DNA from 4 places in the Acetobacter sp. A11-2 genome. Region 1 is predicted to be linked to each of the others. Evidence: riboswitches for the same ligand, from Rfam matches in the RefSeq annotation. Region 1 holds a riboswitch; each other region holds the start of a gene.
The links. A riboswitch is a leader RNA that binds a small molecule or an ion and turns the genes downstream of it on or off. The one in region 1 is predicted to bind cobalamin.

Region 1 (3,744 bases):
GCCGCCTTCACCCTGCACAGGCTCAATAATAATGGCAGCCACATTGTTGGGGGAGATATCAGCCGCAAACAGGAAGTTCAGCATCTTCAGGCTGTCTTCCACCGTGATGTCATGATCATCGGGGAAGGGGATGTGGTAAACTTCGCCCGGCAATGTGCCGAAGGGTGCTTTGTAAGGCAGAACCTTACCCGTAAGCGCAGAAGCCAGCAGTGTGCGGCCATGGAAGCCGCCGCAGAAAGCAATCACGCCATTGCGGCCAGTTGCTGCACGCGCAATTTTTACGGCGTTTTCTGTAGCTTCACCACCCGTGGTGAAAAAAATGGTTTTGGCATCGCCAGAAAACGGTGCGCGGGCATTCAGCTTTTCAGCCAGTTCAATATAGGGCTCGTAAGCAGAAACCTGAAAAGCCGTATGGGTAAAACGGTCTAGCTGCTTTTTAACAGCATCCATCACTTTTGGGTGGCGATGGCCAACGTTCAGAACGGCAATGCCGCCTGCAAAGTCAACATAGCGCTTGCCTTCTACATCCCAGATTTCGGCATTTTCTGCGCGGTCTGCAAAAACGGGGGTGGAGGTAGCAACGCCGCGTGGCACAGCATTGGTGCGGCGGTTCAGAAGGTCTTTATTCGTGGCCATTAATATGGGCTCCCGGGAACTATGTTGCGGGCAAAGTTGTTTCTGTTCCGTAAAATGTTTCGCGGGGGAGGGGGAGGAGATTTTTTGTTGCCTCTGTGGTGATAAAAAGTCACCAGCAATTAAGCGCATTCATATCGTTACGTAGGCGCTTAACTGCATTTTAAGGGAGGGTATGTGTACTTTGCGTTTCCAGTTCCACCTGTTCCAAAAGCCAGTTTCGGAACGTGATGAGAGATTTTTTCTCCCATGTGGCAGTAGAAGCGCGCAGAAGATAGGCCCCTAGGGCTACTTCTCGCAAAGGGGTTTGCGTAGGCTGCACCCGCACAAGGTGGCCTGTTTCAAGGTCATTTCCCAGCAGGAAGATATTGCCAAGAGCAATGCCTTCTCCGGCGCGGGCAGCCGCCAATGTAATATGGGCCTGCCACAGGCGTGTTGCGGCAGGTAGTTTTGTGCAGGCTACATTTTGTGCGTGAAACCAGAGTTTCCATTCGGCTTCATCTTCTTCCTGCAATAAGGGTGCACGGAGCAAATCTGCTGTTGTGCGGGGCTGCCCGCCCAGTTCTGTAAGACATGTGGGGGCAGCTACCGGAAAAACATCTGGCCGGGCAATAATCATGCTGCGTGTGTTGCGGGGTTCAGCTAACGGGGCATCATCACGCACATAACCGATATGAGCATGATTATCTGTTTCCACGCCCGTAACGTGGAAAGCCGTATTCGCATCTACTGGGCGCAGCATGATTTCCAGTTGAGGGTGCGCGCGCCGAAAGGAGGAGAGTCGCGGCAGCAACCAATGGTACGCAAAACCATGCGCGCAGGTAATGGTAAGGGGGGGCGTGTGGTTGCGGATATCTGCCGTGGCCGTGGCCAGTTCTTCCAGCAATGGGGTGATGCGGGAATAATAAGTGTGACCCGCTAATGTAAGAGTTCCTGTTTCCTTATCCCGCAAAGGTGTGCCTAAAATATTTTCCAGATCCCGAATATGGCGGCTGATGGCTGCGTGATCTACGCGCAGTTCTGCTGCGGCCCGTCTGATACCGCCTGTGCGTGCAAACGCCGTAAAGGCATTGAGCATGGCTAGAGGGGGAATGCGGTATCGTTGGTCCATAAGTCGCCAGTCAGGGAAAAGTCTGCAGAAACAGGTGGGTTAAAATGGCGGCTCTGGCAAGAGTTATACCTGCATAATCAGGCAAAGATTGAAATATGAAGCAAAAATAAGGTAAGGGTTGCGCCATCTTACAACGGTCCCGCGCAAGCGGGTTTGAAAGGGAATGCCGGAGGTTCCTGCTTTGGAACCCAGTCGGCAACTGCCCTCGCAACTGTAGGCGGAGAGTCTATTACTCCTTAGCCGCATAAAGCGGTAGTCACTGGTGTTCGCATCGGGAAGGCTGAGTAATGCGCAATGACCCGCGAGTCAGGAGACCTGCCGTTGTTGTCTTGTTTAATCGCCGGGCGAGGGAACCGGAGATGGATGATTTGCGATGTTTACTCCTCTGCCCTCGGCAGATTTCTCCTTAAATACATCTTGGGCTTTTGTCTTCACGCGGCGTGGTGAAGTGTAACAATGCTTTGTGTTCCAAATAGAATTTGGAAGAGGTTTTGGTATGCTCTGCACCGTTGATTGCTGGTTGGCGAGAATCTGACGGATGGAGCAGGCAAGTATCTCACATGCAATGATGTTCCTTTCGGGTGCCGCTTTTCTCAAGGTGGGAGAGCAGCAGGCGTGTTCGGAATGCCCTTGCTGTTAGGCTTCGTCCTTCTATGATGAGGGCCGACCAAACCATGAAGTTCTGTTTCACACTCTTTTGTGCCTGCTCTGGCGGGCTTTAAATTTAAAAAGGATACAACATCATGAGCACATCTGTTCATACAGCTATGCCGGTTGCGGCAGCGGGCCAGAGCATTCCGGTTCGTGCCATTCTGCCTTGGGCTGTTTTCGGCCTGATTGTTTCTGCATTGCTGATCTACTTTGTAGGTGCAGAGCAGGGCGCCACTTCCCTGATTTCCGGGCATGCTGTGCATGAGTTTGTGCATGATGGCCGCCATCTTCTTGGTTTCCCCTGCCACTAAGGCACGAGAGGAAAGTTTTACTCATGGTTGGTCGTCTTTTAGCCCGCGGCATGGTCGCGGGCATTCTGGCTGCATTGCTTTCTTTTGTATTTTCAAAAATTTTTGGTGAACCGCAGGTCGCTTTGGCTATTGCGTTTGAAGCCGCTCAGGATGCTGCTGCAGGTGCCGCGCCAGAACCTGAACTGATAAGCCGTGGTGTGCAGGCATCTTGGGGCTTACTTACTGCTGTGCTGATGTACGGTGCCGCATATGGCGGTATTTTTGCTATTGTTTTTGCATTCGCCTATCAGCGCCTTGCAACATTAAGCCCACGCGCTATGGCATTATTGCTGTCTGGCGTTGGGTTTTTAACCTTTGTGCTGATACCAGATTTAAAATACCCACCCAATCCACCCGCAGTTGGGCAGGAAGAGACCATTGCACTGAGGACAGAAATGTATTTTGCAATGGTTGGCCTTTCTATTGCCATTTCCATGATTTGTTTGTTGGTGGGGCGCGCACTGTCTAACGTAATCGGGTATTGGAACGCTGCTGTATGTAGCATTATTCTGGGTATTGCGCTTGTCGCCGCTGTGCAATTTGGTCTGCCAGATTTTAATGAAGTGCCAGACAATTTTCCTGCTGTAGTGCTTTGGCGTTTTAGAGAAGCATCTATCGGAATGCAGATTGTTTTGTGGTCTGTATTGGGGCTGGTTTTTGGCGCTTTGGCTGAAAAATGCCTGCCATCAGAAAACGGTGTGGCGCGGAAGACTGTCTGATTTTTCCGAGCGGCCTTCTATACAAACTGTGCGTGTATAAAAAAGCATTTCCTAACGTTGCCATTTTTCCCATTTATGGAATGGCAACCGAAAGGGAATGCTTTTTTATTTATAATTTTTAGAAAGTGATGTTGGAATGGAGCCCGAAAATGGCTTCATTCCCGACAAGACGGTTGCCCGTCCAATCCGTCACACCGCCAGAGGGATGCCAGACATACTGGAAGTCTGGCTGCATGACCCACCAAGGGGTGACCTGTGCCTGATAGGTAAGTTCCAGATG
Region 2 (3,744 bases), 240 kb from region 1:
ACCATTCTGGTTTCGTGCAGAAAAGCACGTTGCATCCAGAACAACATCAGGTTTTGCAGATTGTAGGTAATGGCTTACATCTTTGGAAACGGATGGGTCCTTTAAAGATGTAACATACACAATCTCTACAGTGCAGCCACGTTGTGCCAGTTCTTCTGCCAGACTTTCCGGGCCTACCACATCCCCTACCAGCAAATGCGCGCGATACAGAAGTATGATCGCTTTTATCTGGAGTTGCGCCTGAGCGGCAGCAGGAGAATAAGAGCGATACACACCCCATGCTGGCAATGCTTTGGGTTGTGTTCCCTTATCTTCCTGCATACCCGCAAGAGCAGACATGAGCCCTAATGCCGCACAGATGTTATCTGGGCCACCTTGCTGGAAAAAACCATTTAAGCGCGCGTAATGTTCAGCAGAAACGGTGGAAAGTTCTGCCAGCCGCCTATCTCCTCCTATATGTCCTACTTGTTGCTGCGCATCAGAGCTATGGCTTTGCAAAATATCACCGGGTAACAAAGCTAGCGGCACACCCGTTTCACGGCTCCATGCCGCCAACTCTTCTGCCCCATAGCGCCAGTAATCCAAACCACCCAGCAACCGCACGACAACGCAGCGCGCTTTTTGCAATGTGGTTTCAATATACAGATCAATCGACATAGGGTGGCGTAACCGTGCAAGGCTTGTAACCTGCAAGGTAGGGCGCAACGCGCTTCCTTCAGTTTGTGCACGTAAGAGAGCTTCTGCATGGCGCAGGGCCAGAAGATCGCTTTCTGTAAAAGAAAGTACAACCAGATCAGCTGAAGGAAGATTAAGATCTTCCGCCACTTCCTGTTCATCAAGCGTCCGGTTTTCCCGCACCAAGAGATGCATAAGCTCACTCCGTCCTTAATCAGGCCGTTACCAATGTACCGCCAAGCGCCTTGGCTATGGCCGGAGCCTCCAGCCCCTTTTGCCCAATCACGACAATGCGGCCTTCCCGTCCATCATTGGCAGCAAGAGGACGATCAAATTCGTGCCGAAAACGCGTTCCCACACCCTGCACTGCCAAACGCATGGCCTTACCTGCCACTGCAGCAAAACCTTTCATGCGCAGCACATCATAACGGCGTGCTGTATCCTGCAAGAGCGTTAAAAACTGCTCCACACTCTGTTGCTCAGGCACACGCACCACAAAACTTTCGAAGTCATCATGTTCGTGTTCGCCATCTTCTGCATCATGATGGGAAGGACGAGCAGCCAGATCAGCTTCTGCCGCAGCTCCGATACCAAGCAATATGGCAGGGTCTACCTTGCCCTCCGTAGCACGTACAATCTGCACAGGACGCGGTGCTGTGTGGCGGATTTCATCTTCAACACGTGCGAGTGCATCTGCATCAAGCAGATCTGTCTTGTTCAACACCACAAGATCTGCAGCGTTGATCTGATCTTCAAAAACCTCCGCCAAAGGGTTGTCATGATCCAGGGATGGATCTGCCGCACGCTGTTGGGCAATAGCTTCCGGGTCATCTGCAAAACGACCAGCGGCTACTGCTGGTGCATCCACTACGGTTATCACTCCATCAACAGTCATACGGTTGCGCACTGTTGGCCACCCAAAGGCCTTGAGCAATGGTTTAGGCAGCGCCAGACCTGATGTTTCAATCACCACATGTTCTGGCGGATCAGCCCGATCTAGCAGGGCTTCCATTGTTGGCAGAAAATCATCTGCTACCGTGCAACACAGGCAGCCATTGGTCAGTTCGACAATATCATCTTCCTTGCAGCCTTCCACGCCGCACCCGCGCAGAATTTCTCCATCAATGCCAAGAGAACCAAATTCGTTCACCACCACGGCAATGCGGTGCCCTGCTGCACGCTGCAGAAGATTGCGCAAAAGGGTTGTTTTGCCTGCCCCTAAAAAACCAGTGATAATGGTTACAGGCACGCGAGATGCGAGTGTCATGAAGGCTCCTGTTCATCATAAAGTTGTGCGGGAACACGCCCCAGCACCATATTGGAAAGAGATGCCGGACGGCGCGAAGGCATGACCGTGCCCCGCGCGGATTTTGCATAGAGTTGGGCATACGCCAGAAGATCTTCTGCTTTTTCAGCACCCAGATGCCCTAATAACCATGTCCAACGCTCTGGCATGGCAATGGCTGCAGTGCATCCGCGATCACAGGCAGCCAGACACTGCACCTGACGCAACAGAACCGGAACTTCCTGCCCAGCAGCTTCTGCTTCCTGCACCAAGGTCTGCAAACGTGCATACAACTGGGCACCCGGCGGCTGATCCATGGCAGGCCCACCACGCCGACATGTGACACACACATGCAAAACCGGGCGATTCTGAGGTGATTTTTGAGAAGAATCGGACGCTTCGGCCATGCTGTATCCCTGAAATAACTACCATTCTAAAAGAACGGCTGCTTGAAAAGGGGTGCAGATACCCGGCGCCCCTGCCCAGAGATGACAGAAGAAATGCACCCTATGGTGCATCTATGCCTGCCGGGCACCCCGCCAGCAGCAACGCCAGAACTTAATAATTAAGGCCCGCCTATATGCTTACGCATAAGGCACCAATGGCAGGTTTCCTGGCTTGTACCCACATATGCTCTCCCTTACAGGCCAGAACATAAAACAGCGTTCCCTACCTTCCCAGCCTGTACGTAGGCCAGTGGCACATTGGGCCAGAAAGCCCATACGGAACACCATGGATAACTTACAGTTGCGGGGGCAGCGACGGCCTTGCACCGTTCTTCCCTTTTCATCCCGTAAAGGACACCATTAGCCCGCGCACAATGCGCATAAGCGGCCTTTGCTTTCAACCCGCAGTTTTAGCCCTGCAACTTTAAAAGTCTGCTGATCTGAAACAGGATTGAGGCTTCACGCTAATGTTCCTGTGCTTTGCAGCCTTATTTCCATTATTGACGCGCAAAACAGCTATGTTATATTCGTATGAATATACTTTATATGTCAAATATTCTTTCGCTAACCAATGAGGATTCCATGACCTCCCCACGCGTTCTGCCCACTCTGGATGAAACGCGTTTTTCAGACATGGCGCTTACCTTCCGCATTATGCGGTTAGCCACCGTCTGGCGCACGCAACTGGACCGGGCCTTACGCCCGCATGGCATGACATTGGCCAGCATGCGCCCGATGGCTTATTTGATGATGATGCCCGATGGCGCCACGCAAAGTGATCTTGCAGCCGCCATGAATGTGGATTGCTCGGCACTGGTGCGTATTCTTGATTTGCTGGAAAAACAAAAGCTGATCACTCGCCTGCAGGATACGCGGGACCGGCGTGCCAAAAAACTTGTGCTTACTTCTGCTGGGCAGGAAAGATGTACGCTGTTCCATACCATTGCAGCGCAACTTGAGCAGAACGTTAGCCAGAACCTTACAGAAGATCAGGTACGTAGCTTAATTCATGATCTGTCCTGCATGCTGGAAACGCATCATGAACGCTAGATCTGAGCACAACAGTCATACGCTTTTTTCCCTTAACACTCTGTTATCCCGCTGCTTACCGGCCTTTTTTTCTGATGAAGCCCAATGGAATGCTTTTAAAGCTACCGCAGGTTATTCTGCCCGCGTGTTTTTGTGCATTGGCATTGCCGTTTTTCTGGCATTTATGTTCCAGCTTCATTCCCCCCTCAGTGCAGCCACAACTGTTCTTATTGTGGCAAACCCAACTGTAGGGGCTATGGTTTCAAAAAGCGTATGGCGTGTTATCGGCACAGTTATTGGGGCTGTTAT
Region 3 (3,744 bases), 270 kb from region 1:
TCAGTAATTCAGCGTAAAGCCGCCATAGCCTGCGCGGCCGGGCTGAAGGTAGCCTATGGGGCTTTCATACTGGCGGTTGAGCAGGTTATCCGCCCGCGCAAATACGGTGACATAGCGGTTGATTTTATAACTGGCCGCCAGATCTATGGTGAAATATCCGTGGTCTTTACCGCATGTGCTGCAATACTGGTACGTATCGGAAATAACCGGCGTATCGCGCGAACCGCTGACATACAGGATATTGCCCGAAAGCGAGAGCCCATCTACCGGCTGCCATGTGGTGTTGAAGTTGAACTTGTGCTGCGGGCGGCGCTGGAGGGCTTGCCCGGTAGAGGCATCTCGCGCGTGGGTCCATGTATAGTTCAGGTTGAAATCAAGCGTATCCAGCGCTTTCCAATCCAGATACGCTTCTACGCCATACATGCGGGCACGGGCCACGTTATTGTAGGAATAGGTGGAATAGTAATTTTCGTAGGAACTGACAGACTGAATAAGATTGCGCACATGGTTTTCATACCATGTGGCCCCAAAATGCAGTTTATCATGCGCCAGTGTCTGTTCCACACCCACATCATACCCTATCAGGCGTTCGGCCCGCAGGTTGGGGTTGCCTTTTTCCGCATAGCTGGTGGAAATCTGGTTGGCAAAAAGCTGATACAATGAAGGGCCATGAAAGCCACTGCCCGCACTGGCCTTGATAACCGTGCCGCTGTGCGGAATATGAATGGCCGGAGCCACACGCCACGTCACGTAATTGCCGTAGCGGGAATTGGCATCATACCGGATATTGGCCGCGCCATATAAAATCTTGTTCCAGTTGCCCTGATACTGCCCGTAACCTGCTGTGGTATCCATGCCCGCGCTGGTGCTGAACGGTGTGGAAGATGCTGCACTGTTTCCTTGGCTGGAATTGAACGTATCATGAAAATGCTCTGCCCCTACAAGCAGAGATCCGTATTTGTCCAGATTAACAGTGCCGTGCCAATCTATTTTAATGCGGCTGGTGCGGTAATATGTGGGGTCATACTGCAAGGCATCACCTTCCAGCGTGGTGCCGGTTTCTGTCCAGCTTCTGCGGCCTGTCATATACCCCAGACCAATCACCTGATCGAACCTGCCCCCGAATGAGGATAAATGCGCCGTGCCCCGCACAATGGCCTGATTTTGCGTGGTGTGTTCACGCTCGCTCCCCACATCACCGTAATATCCTAGCCGACTGTAATATTCATCTTCCATATTATAGGCGCTGTAGGTGTGCAGGTTGCTCTGTATCAGCCGGGCCGTCAGCCCCAGATCAAAATTATGGGTGACATCATAGCCCAAGCGAATGTTGGCGGAGCGGTTATCGTTTCTGTCCCCCCGGTGGCGCTGTTCCTTGTCTGCGCCAAAATAGCGGCCGATATAGCGCGGGATTTCATGAAAACCATCCTGCCGGTAATGGGAAAGTTCAACATTGTAATGAAACTTTCCCTTACTGCCGCGCGCGCCCATAACCTGATTGAACGTGCCGTAAGATCCACCTTCCACCCGCACAAAAGGCGTAAACCTGCCCTGCCCCTGTGCTGTGGTAATATCAATAACCCCGGCCATGGCATCTGCCCCGTACAGGCCGCTTTGTGGCCCGCGCAAAATTTCTATGCGGCCCATGCCATCGGTCACAAACTGCGCAGCATCAAATGCGCCGGAGGTGGAGCTGCCATCGTTAATATCCATGCCATCCAGCCGCACTTTCACCTCGTTGGCATTGTTGCCGCGCATGAAAATGGAGGTGGTGCCGCCAAAGCCACCCGAACGCACCACATTCAGCCCCGGCTGGCGGGCCAGAATATCTGTAAGCGTGCGGCGCTGCTGGGTGAGGATCTGCTTTTCTGTCACAATCGTCATGGCCGTGCCAATTTCATCCGCCCGCATGGGGTGGCGGGCCGCACTTACCGTAACGTAATCCGGGTAAGCCTGCGTGCTGCGGGCCTGCACAGCTTGCGGGCCCTCCGCTGCATGAGAGAGAGGCGCCTTTTGCGCCGGAGCGGTGGCGGCGGGTGTTACGGCCACTTTGGCATCAACGGTGTTTTTACCCGTTGATGTAGCGGGGTTTACGGCATCTGCCGCCATGGCGGCAGTGGTTTCTACCAGCAGCAGGGAAGAGCCGGTAAGCAAAAGGATTTTCAGGCACATGGGTTAAGGCAATCTCGCGGTTTAACAGCGTTGCCACGAGACTTGGCCCGGCTTTTTCCACCACAGGGCACAAACCACCCCATTGGCTGACCGCTTGCCCAGCCTGCCAGCACACCCCGGCTGACATGCCCCGTCTGCAACTGTGTGCTGATGGCAGGTCTCCTGGCTTGCGGTTTTTCGGTTGTGGCACCCCTTCCCGGAAAGGTTTGTTCCAGTGGGCCAGCGCTTTGCGCCGTGCGTGCACATCCATGCCGCTTACAGTTGCGGGGACAGCCCGGGAATATCGCAAAACCATTGCAGGCAATGGCGCGGGCACCCGGTTCCCTTTTCATTCCCCTTGGGGGAAACCATCATGCGGTGTGGTTTACAGGCTGGGGGTGGCTTGTCAACAAAAGCACGCCCCAGTGTGGCGGCTGGCTTTAGGCTTCACGCGGGAGGCGCTGAGACTGGGAGCGAATAACCTGCTCCTCATAATCCAGTTCCTGCTGGAGCTTCCATTCTGTCTGGTCGTTAATCTCACTGCGCGATGTCATATCCCGCATGGCCTGCCGTTCGGCCCGCAGCAGTTGCAGGCGCAGCGCCAGTTCCATACGCGCATGGCGTAGGGCGCGGCTGCGGTCTAGCGGTGTGATACGCGGCGTTTCGTCCTCTTCTTCCAAACGGCTGTGATACAGCTGATACAGGCGGTCTATCACCTCCTGCCGCAGGGCTTCATCTGCATTCTGCCCCTCGGGCTTTGCCAGTGCTGTGCTGTTTGGGTTGGGCGCTGGCGGTTGCGCGCGCGCTTTTGTCAGCACCGCAAGGGCTGCGCGTATCAGCTTCTGGCGGGCCATGTTTTCTTCCTGCGCGTTCTTATCCACCGTCTCCTGCGGCAAAAAACGCAAACACAGCGGAATGAACACGCTGGCTGCCAGCAGGGAAAGTACAATCACCCCCGTAGCGGCCACCACCACGGCATCGCGCATGGGAAAGGCATCTGTGCCATCCGTGCCTTCGGGCAGGGAAAGCACAGCCGCCAGCGTAACGGCCCCGCGCACGCCAGCAAATGTCAGCAACATGCTGCCTGCAAAACCTGTGGGTTCAAACGGCAGGCTGCCAATACGCGCCACCACCCAACGGCCGAAAACGGATGTCCATACACCTGCAAAGCGCATGGCCAGCATAATGGCGTATATCTGCACCACAAACAGGCCAACCTGCCACAAGGCCACATCATATTTCCGGCCCAGCGCCACGCCATGTTGCAGCAGTTCTGGCAACTGCATGCCCAGAAACAAAAAGATAAGCGCATTAAAAACGTAGCTGACAATGTTCCAGACCGTTGTGGCCTGTAGGCGGGTAAAAGTGGCAGTGTCCTCTATCATGCCGGAAAGTTTGAGCACCATGCAGCCTGCCACGGCGGCCAGAATGCCCGAGCAGTCCACCGCTTCTGCCGCAGCGTACATTAAAAACGGCAAGAGCAACACAAAGATGATCTGGGATTGCGGATCATCATACCCACGGCGCACCAGCACGCGGTTGAGCTTAACTGCCAGCCATGCCACCGCAGCGCCCACCAGCAGGCCGCCCAGC
Region 4 (3,744 bases), 260 kb from region 1:
CTGGCTGTTCCCAAGGAATTGTAGGGCTGGTTGTGCCCATGGGCTATTCCTTTAACCTGGATGGCACCAATATTTACATGACACTTGCCGCACTGTTTATTGCGCAGGCTACTGATGTGCATCTTAGCTTTCAGGAGCAGCTTGCCCTGCTTCTGGTTGCCATGGTGAGTTCTAAAGGTGCTGCCGGTGTAACAGGGGCAGGCTTTATCACTCTGGCTGCCACTCTTTCTGTTGTGCCCAGTGTACCTGTTGGTGGTATGGCCCTTATTCTGGGGATTGACCGTTTTATGTCTGAATGTCGTTCCCTCACCAATCTGGTTGGTAACGCTGTTGCTGCAATTGTTGTCTCTCGCTGGGAAAATGCGCTGGACGATGCACAACTTCAGGACGCCTTACACACACGGCCACAAATTACAAAAGCACCATCAGCTTAATTGTTATTTTCCGTAGAAAGCTCTCTGCTAGCTTTCTACGGATTTCCTGTATGCATATTTTAGAATCATTCCTGTTGTAACAGCATAACTTTGTAAACTTTTCCTTGAACATTCGTTATAACAGAAAAAATCTCTTGAATCTTTCTGCGTGTAATTTAATTACTATATTCCGTAACAATAAAAACAAAAACAAACGCGGAAACGAGAAAATGTTTGCAGAAATTACAAAATCTATTTTTTAAAGAGAAAGCTGCCAGTCACCTTTCTCTTTAGTCTCTGTATTTCTTTCCCCTTGCTTCAGAAATACGCCGTTGCTTCATGCGAACTGCATGCAATGGCCATTCTTGCGCCATGAGGATCGGGCAATGCCCTCAACTTATATCATTTCTAATTCAGAACAAAAAATATCATGCTCTCGGCAAGATTTTTTATCCATTGTCCGTGCAATCTATGTCGGAACAGTTCTTTGCTCATTGAATATTGCTTTTAACGCCACCACTGCACGCGCCCAGCAGAATGAACCGGCTAAATCTCTTGAGAGCCCCCAACTTTCTTCAAAACCTATTATCAACGCTGAGATACCCAAAAAACACAAGCGCCCAATAACAGAAGAACGTCTGGACGCTTTGTTTGATACAGAAAGCCTGTCCTACCTGCTAAACCACAATAATACAGCGTTACGTAGGCAGGATATCAGCGCTGGGTATTTTGTTGCCGAACAGGCTTTTGGCAATTTGGCCCCCGGCCTTAAACCTTGGCGCGACAGGTTAAGTGAACACGGCTTTACCTTTGAGTTAACCTACAAAGGTGAAGGTATGGCCAATCTTGCTGGCGGCCTTTCAAAAGGTATGGATTACACGCACGAAATACGTGCCAGCATGCTGTTTGATCTGGGCAAGTTAACAGGTTGGAATCCGCTACAGGGGTGGTACCTGCATGGTATTGTTATGAACCGTGAAGGCAGGCAGGTCGGTTGGGATCATGTTGGAGAAAGAAACGTACTTCTTACAGAAGTATGGAGCATCCACGGGCCGGCAGCGGCTCGCCTGGCAGATCTGTATCTGGAAAAATCTTTTCTCAATAACCGCATCAATATCAATGTTGGGCGCATTTCACTTACGCACACATATTCTACTTCTATTTTACTGTGCACATTCATGACCATGTGCTCTGCGCCCATGGCTATACGAGAACCAGCTGGTTGGAGTGTTTACCCCAAAACATCATGGGGAGGCACAGTACGCTTTCGGCCAACGCATGATCTTATCCTGCGCACAGGCATTTATCGCATAGGCCCTAAAGCCCGCGATAACACAGGCTGGGCATGGGGCGATGAGCCTTATACGGGCATTCAAACTCCGGTTGAATTAACGTGGGAACCGTTTTTTGGCACGCGTAAGCTTCCCGGTCATTACAAAATCGGCTTTGGCCACGATACCTCGCCTTACCCGGATATGGTTGGCACCATTCCGGCCGCTTTTGCGGGGTCTGTGCATCCACACAAGCTCAAGCCGCGTGATACATTTTATATAGAGGCAGATCAGATGGTGTATCGCAGCCATGGCGAACACCAAATGGCTGGCGGCTACGTGTTGGCAGGGTTTATTCATAACACGCCAAGTAACTCTACATTCTCAAACGAATTTTATGCTGGCGCTTCCCTTCTGGGCATTATTCCCCACCGGCCATTGGATCGTCTGGGCGTGATGTATTCCTATTACCAGCTCAGCCCCCGTCTGGCCTACGGGCAACGCATGCGGGAAGCTGCTGGCGTTCCGCTTGGCCCTTATATCAATGGACCACAAACGCATTCCGCGATTCTGGAAGCGTATTACGGCATTCCTGTCACACCGGGTTTGGTTATTACGCCGGAGTTTGAATATATGATGCGCCCCGGAGAAACCTCGGTTATTCCCAATGCCATTCTGGCGGGACTTAAGGTTATTGCTGCATTGTAAGGCAAAGCGAGGCGCAAAAACCTCTCACCTGCTCTGCTTTTCCCATACTGGCACCAAGTCCTCTTATTGCTAGAATAAATGCTTGAACAGATGGATGGTGCTGCGCAAGCGGCTTAAAAGGGAATGCCGTGCACGGTTTTTGCTCCATATTTGGAACGAAATCTCATAGTCGGCAGCTGCTCCCGCAACTGTAAGGGGAAGTTTGACCTGCTGCCGGTCACGGCTAGCCACTGGCCGGTAATACGGCTGGGAAGGCAAAAGGTCTAACGCACACCATATCCCCAAGCCAGGAGACCTGCCTCCATCAGGCACATCACACCGGGCGGGATGAACCGGTAGCGGCAGGACAAGGCAGCAAAATGTACAAACATGCCTTTAGCTCATTTATAACAGCACTGCTTCTTGCATGGGGCACCATACCTTCTCATGCTCATGCAGAAAACGCCTCCACACCAACCATAACAGGACAATGGATTACAGAAGACGGCAAAGGCGTGTTCGATATCCATAGCTGTGGTGATAAGATGTGCGGGAATCTTGTAGGGTTGAACCTAACGCAGGATGAAGAAGCTTCTAGCCGCAGAAAAACTGAATGTAACCTTCAGATGCTCAAAGGCTTCCACCCCATGGAAGACCGACATGACCATTGGAAAGGCCACATTTTTGACCCTCAAAGCAAAAATACTTACGATGCCATTATATGGGTGGCGGAAGACGGCTCCCTGAAATTGCATGGTTTTTTAGGTTTGGAACTTTTTGGCAGAACAGATACGTGGCAGCCATTTCATGGCCATATAGGTAATAACTGCCGCATTAACCCCTGAGCATACCTGCATCAACAGGGCATGAAATAGGTATTATGCCGTTATAACAGGTTGCAAGCTCAGGCCTTCTCTATAAAACCATTCACAATTTGGCATTCAATATTTCTCCGCAATGTTTCATTCCGACAGGGCGGAGCCCGGCTTTGTAGGGAGAACCCGAAGAATGAGACAAACGCACAAGGGGCAGCCTGTAGCGGAATGGTGTGCATCCCCTAACGCCATGCGCTTGAACAAGCTTTTACGTATGTCCCGGCGAGATGTGCTTTTAGGTGGTATTGGTCTTTCTGTTGCAGGTGCAACGGGTGCAGCCCTTGCGGCAGATACTGCTCCTGCCACCCCAAACAATGAAGATCTATCCCGCTTTATGCAGGTATCCCAGCGCCTGACAGATAGAGAGACGTTAAACCCCCAGATTGGCGCGGCCCTGTACGCCAACATCGTGCAAGCCAATGCAGATCGGAAAGACAAACTTAACGCCCTGCATACCCTGCTGGAGCGGGAAAAATTTACAACAGCATCAGCCTTTGC

Region 2: linked by a shared signal. The riboswitch ahead of ABNV41_RS09200 (DUF1636 domain-containing protein) and the one ahead of ABNV41_RS10325 (CbtB-domain containing protein) in region 1 are both predicted to bind cobalamin.
Region 3: linked by a shared signal. The riboswitch ahead of ABNV41_RS11765 (TonB-dependent siderophore receptor) and the one ahead of ABNV41_RS10325 (CbtB-domain containing protein) in region 1 are both predicted to bind cobalamin.
Region 4: linked by a shared signal. The riboswitch ahead of ABNV41_RS09110 (DUF2147 domain-containing protein) and the one ahead of ABNV41_RS10325 (CbtB-domain containing protein) in region 1 are both predicted to bind cobalamin.

Annotation. Positions count from the first base shown of each region.
Region 1 is NZ_CP157843.1:2,128,430-2,132,173, reverse strand. It holds gene gabT (4-aminobutyrate--2-oxoglutarate transaminase) at 1-636, opposite strand, end outside; gene ABNV41_RS10330 (LysR substrate-binding domain-containing protein) at 797-1,744, opposite strand; cobalamin riboswitch at 1,862-2,082, shown strand; gene ABNV41_RS10325 (CbtB-domain containing protein) at 2,488-2,706, shown strand; gene ABNV41_RS10320 (CbtA family protein) at 2,730-3,464, shown strand; gene ABNV41_RS10315 (carbohydrate porin) at 3,583-3,744, opposite strand, start outside.
Region 2 is NZ_CP157843.1:1,889,101-1,892,844, forward strand. It holds gene cobN (cobaltochelatase subunit CobN) at 1-870, opposite strand, end outside; gene cobW (cobalamin biosynthesis protein CobW) at 890-1,942, opposite strand; gene ABNV41_RS09200 (DUF1636 domain-containing protein) at 1,939-2,367, opposite strand; cobalamin riboswitch at 2,546-2,783, opposite strand; gene ABNV41_RS09205 (MarR family winged helix-turn-helix transcriptional regulator) at 2,938-3,456, shown strand; gene ABNV41_RS09210 (FUSC family protein) at 3,446-3,744, shown strand, end outside.
Region 3 is NZ_CP157843.1:2,402,770-2,406,513, forward strand. It holds gene ABNV41_RS11760 (ABC transporter substrate-binding protein) at 1-1, opposite strand, end outside; gene ABNV41_RS11765 (TonB-dependent siderophore receptor) at 1-2,172, opposite strand; cobalamin riboswitch at 2,307-2,539, opposite strand; gene ABNV41_RS11770 (Na+/H+ antiporter) at 2,592-3,744, opposite strand, start outside.
Region 4 is NZ_CP157843.1:1,867,072-1,870,815, forward strand. It holds gene dctA (C4-dicarboxylate transporter DctA) at 1-434, shown strand, start outside; gene ABNV41_RS09105 (carbohydrate porin) at 800-2,392, shown strand; cobalamin riboswitch at 2,471-2,710, shown strand; gene ABNV41_RS09110 (DUF2147 domain-containing protein) at 2,752-3,216, shown strand; gene ABNV41_RS09115 (sorbitol dehydrogenase family protein) at 3,329-3,744, shown strand, end outside.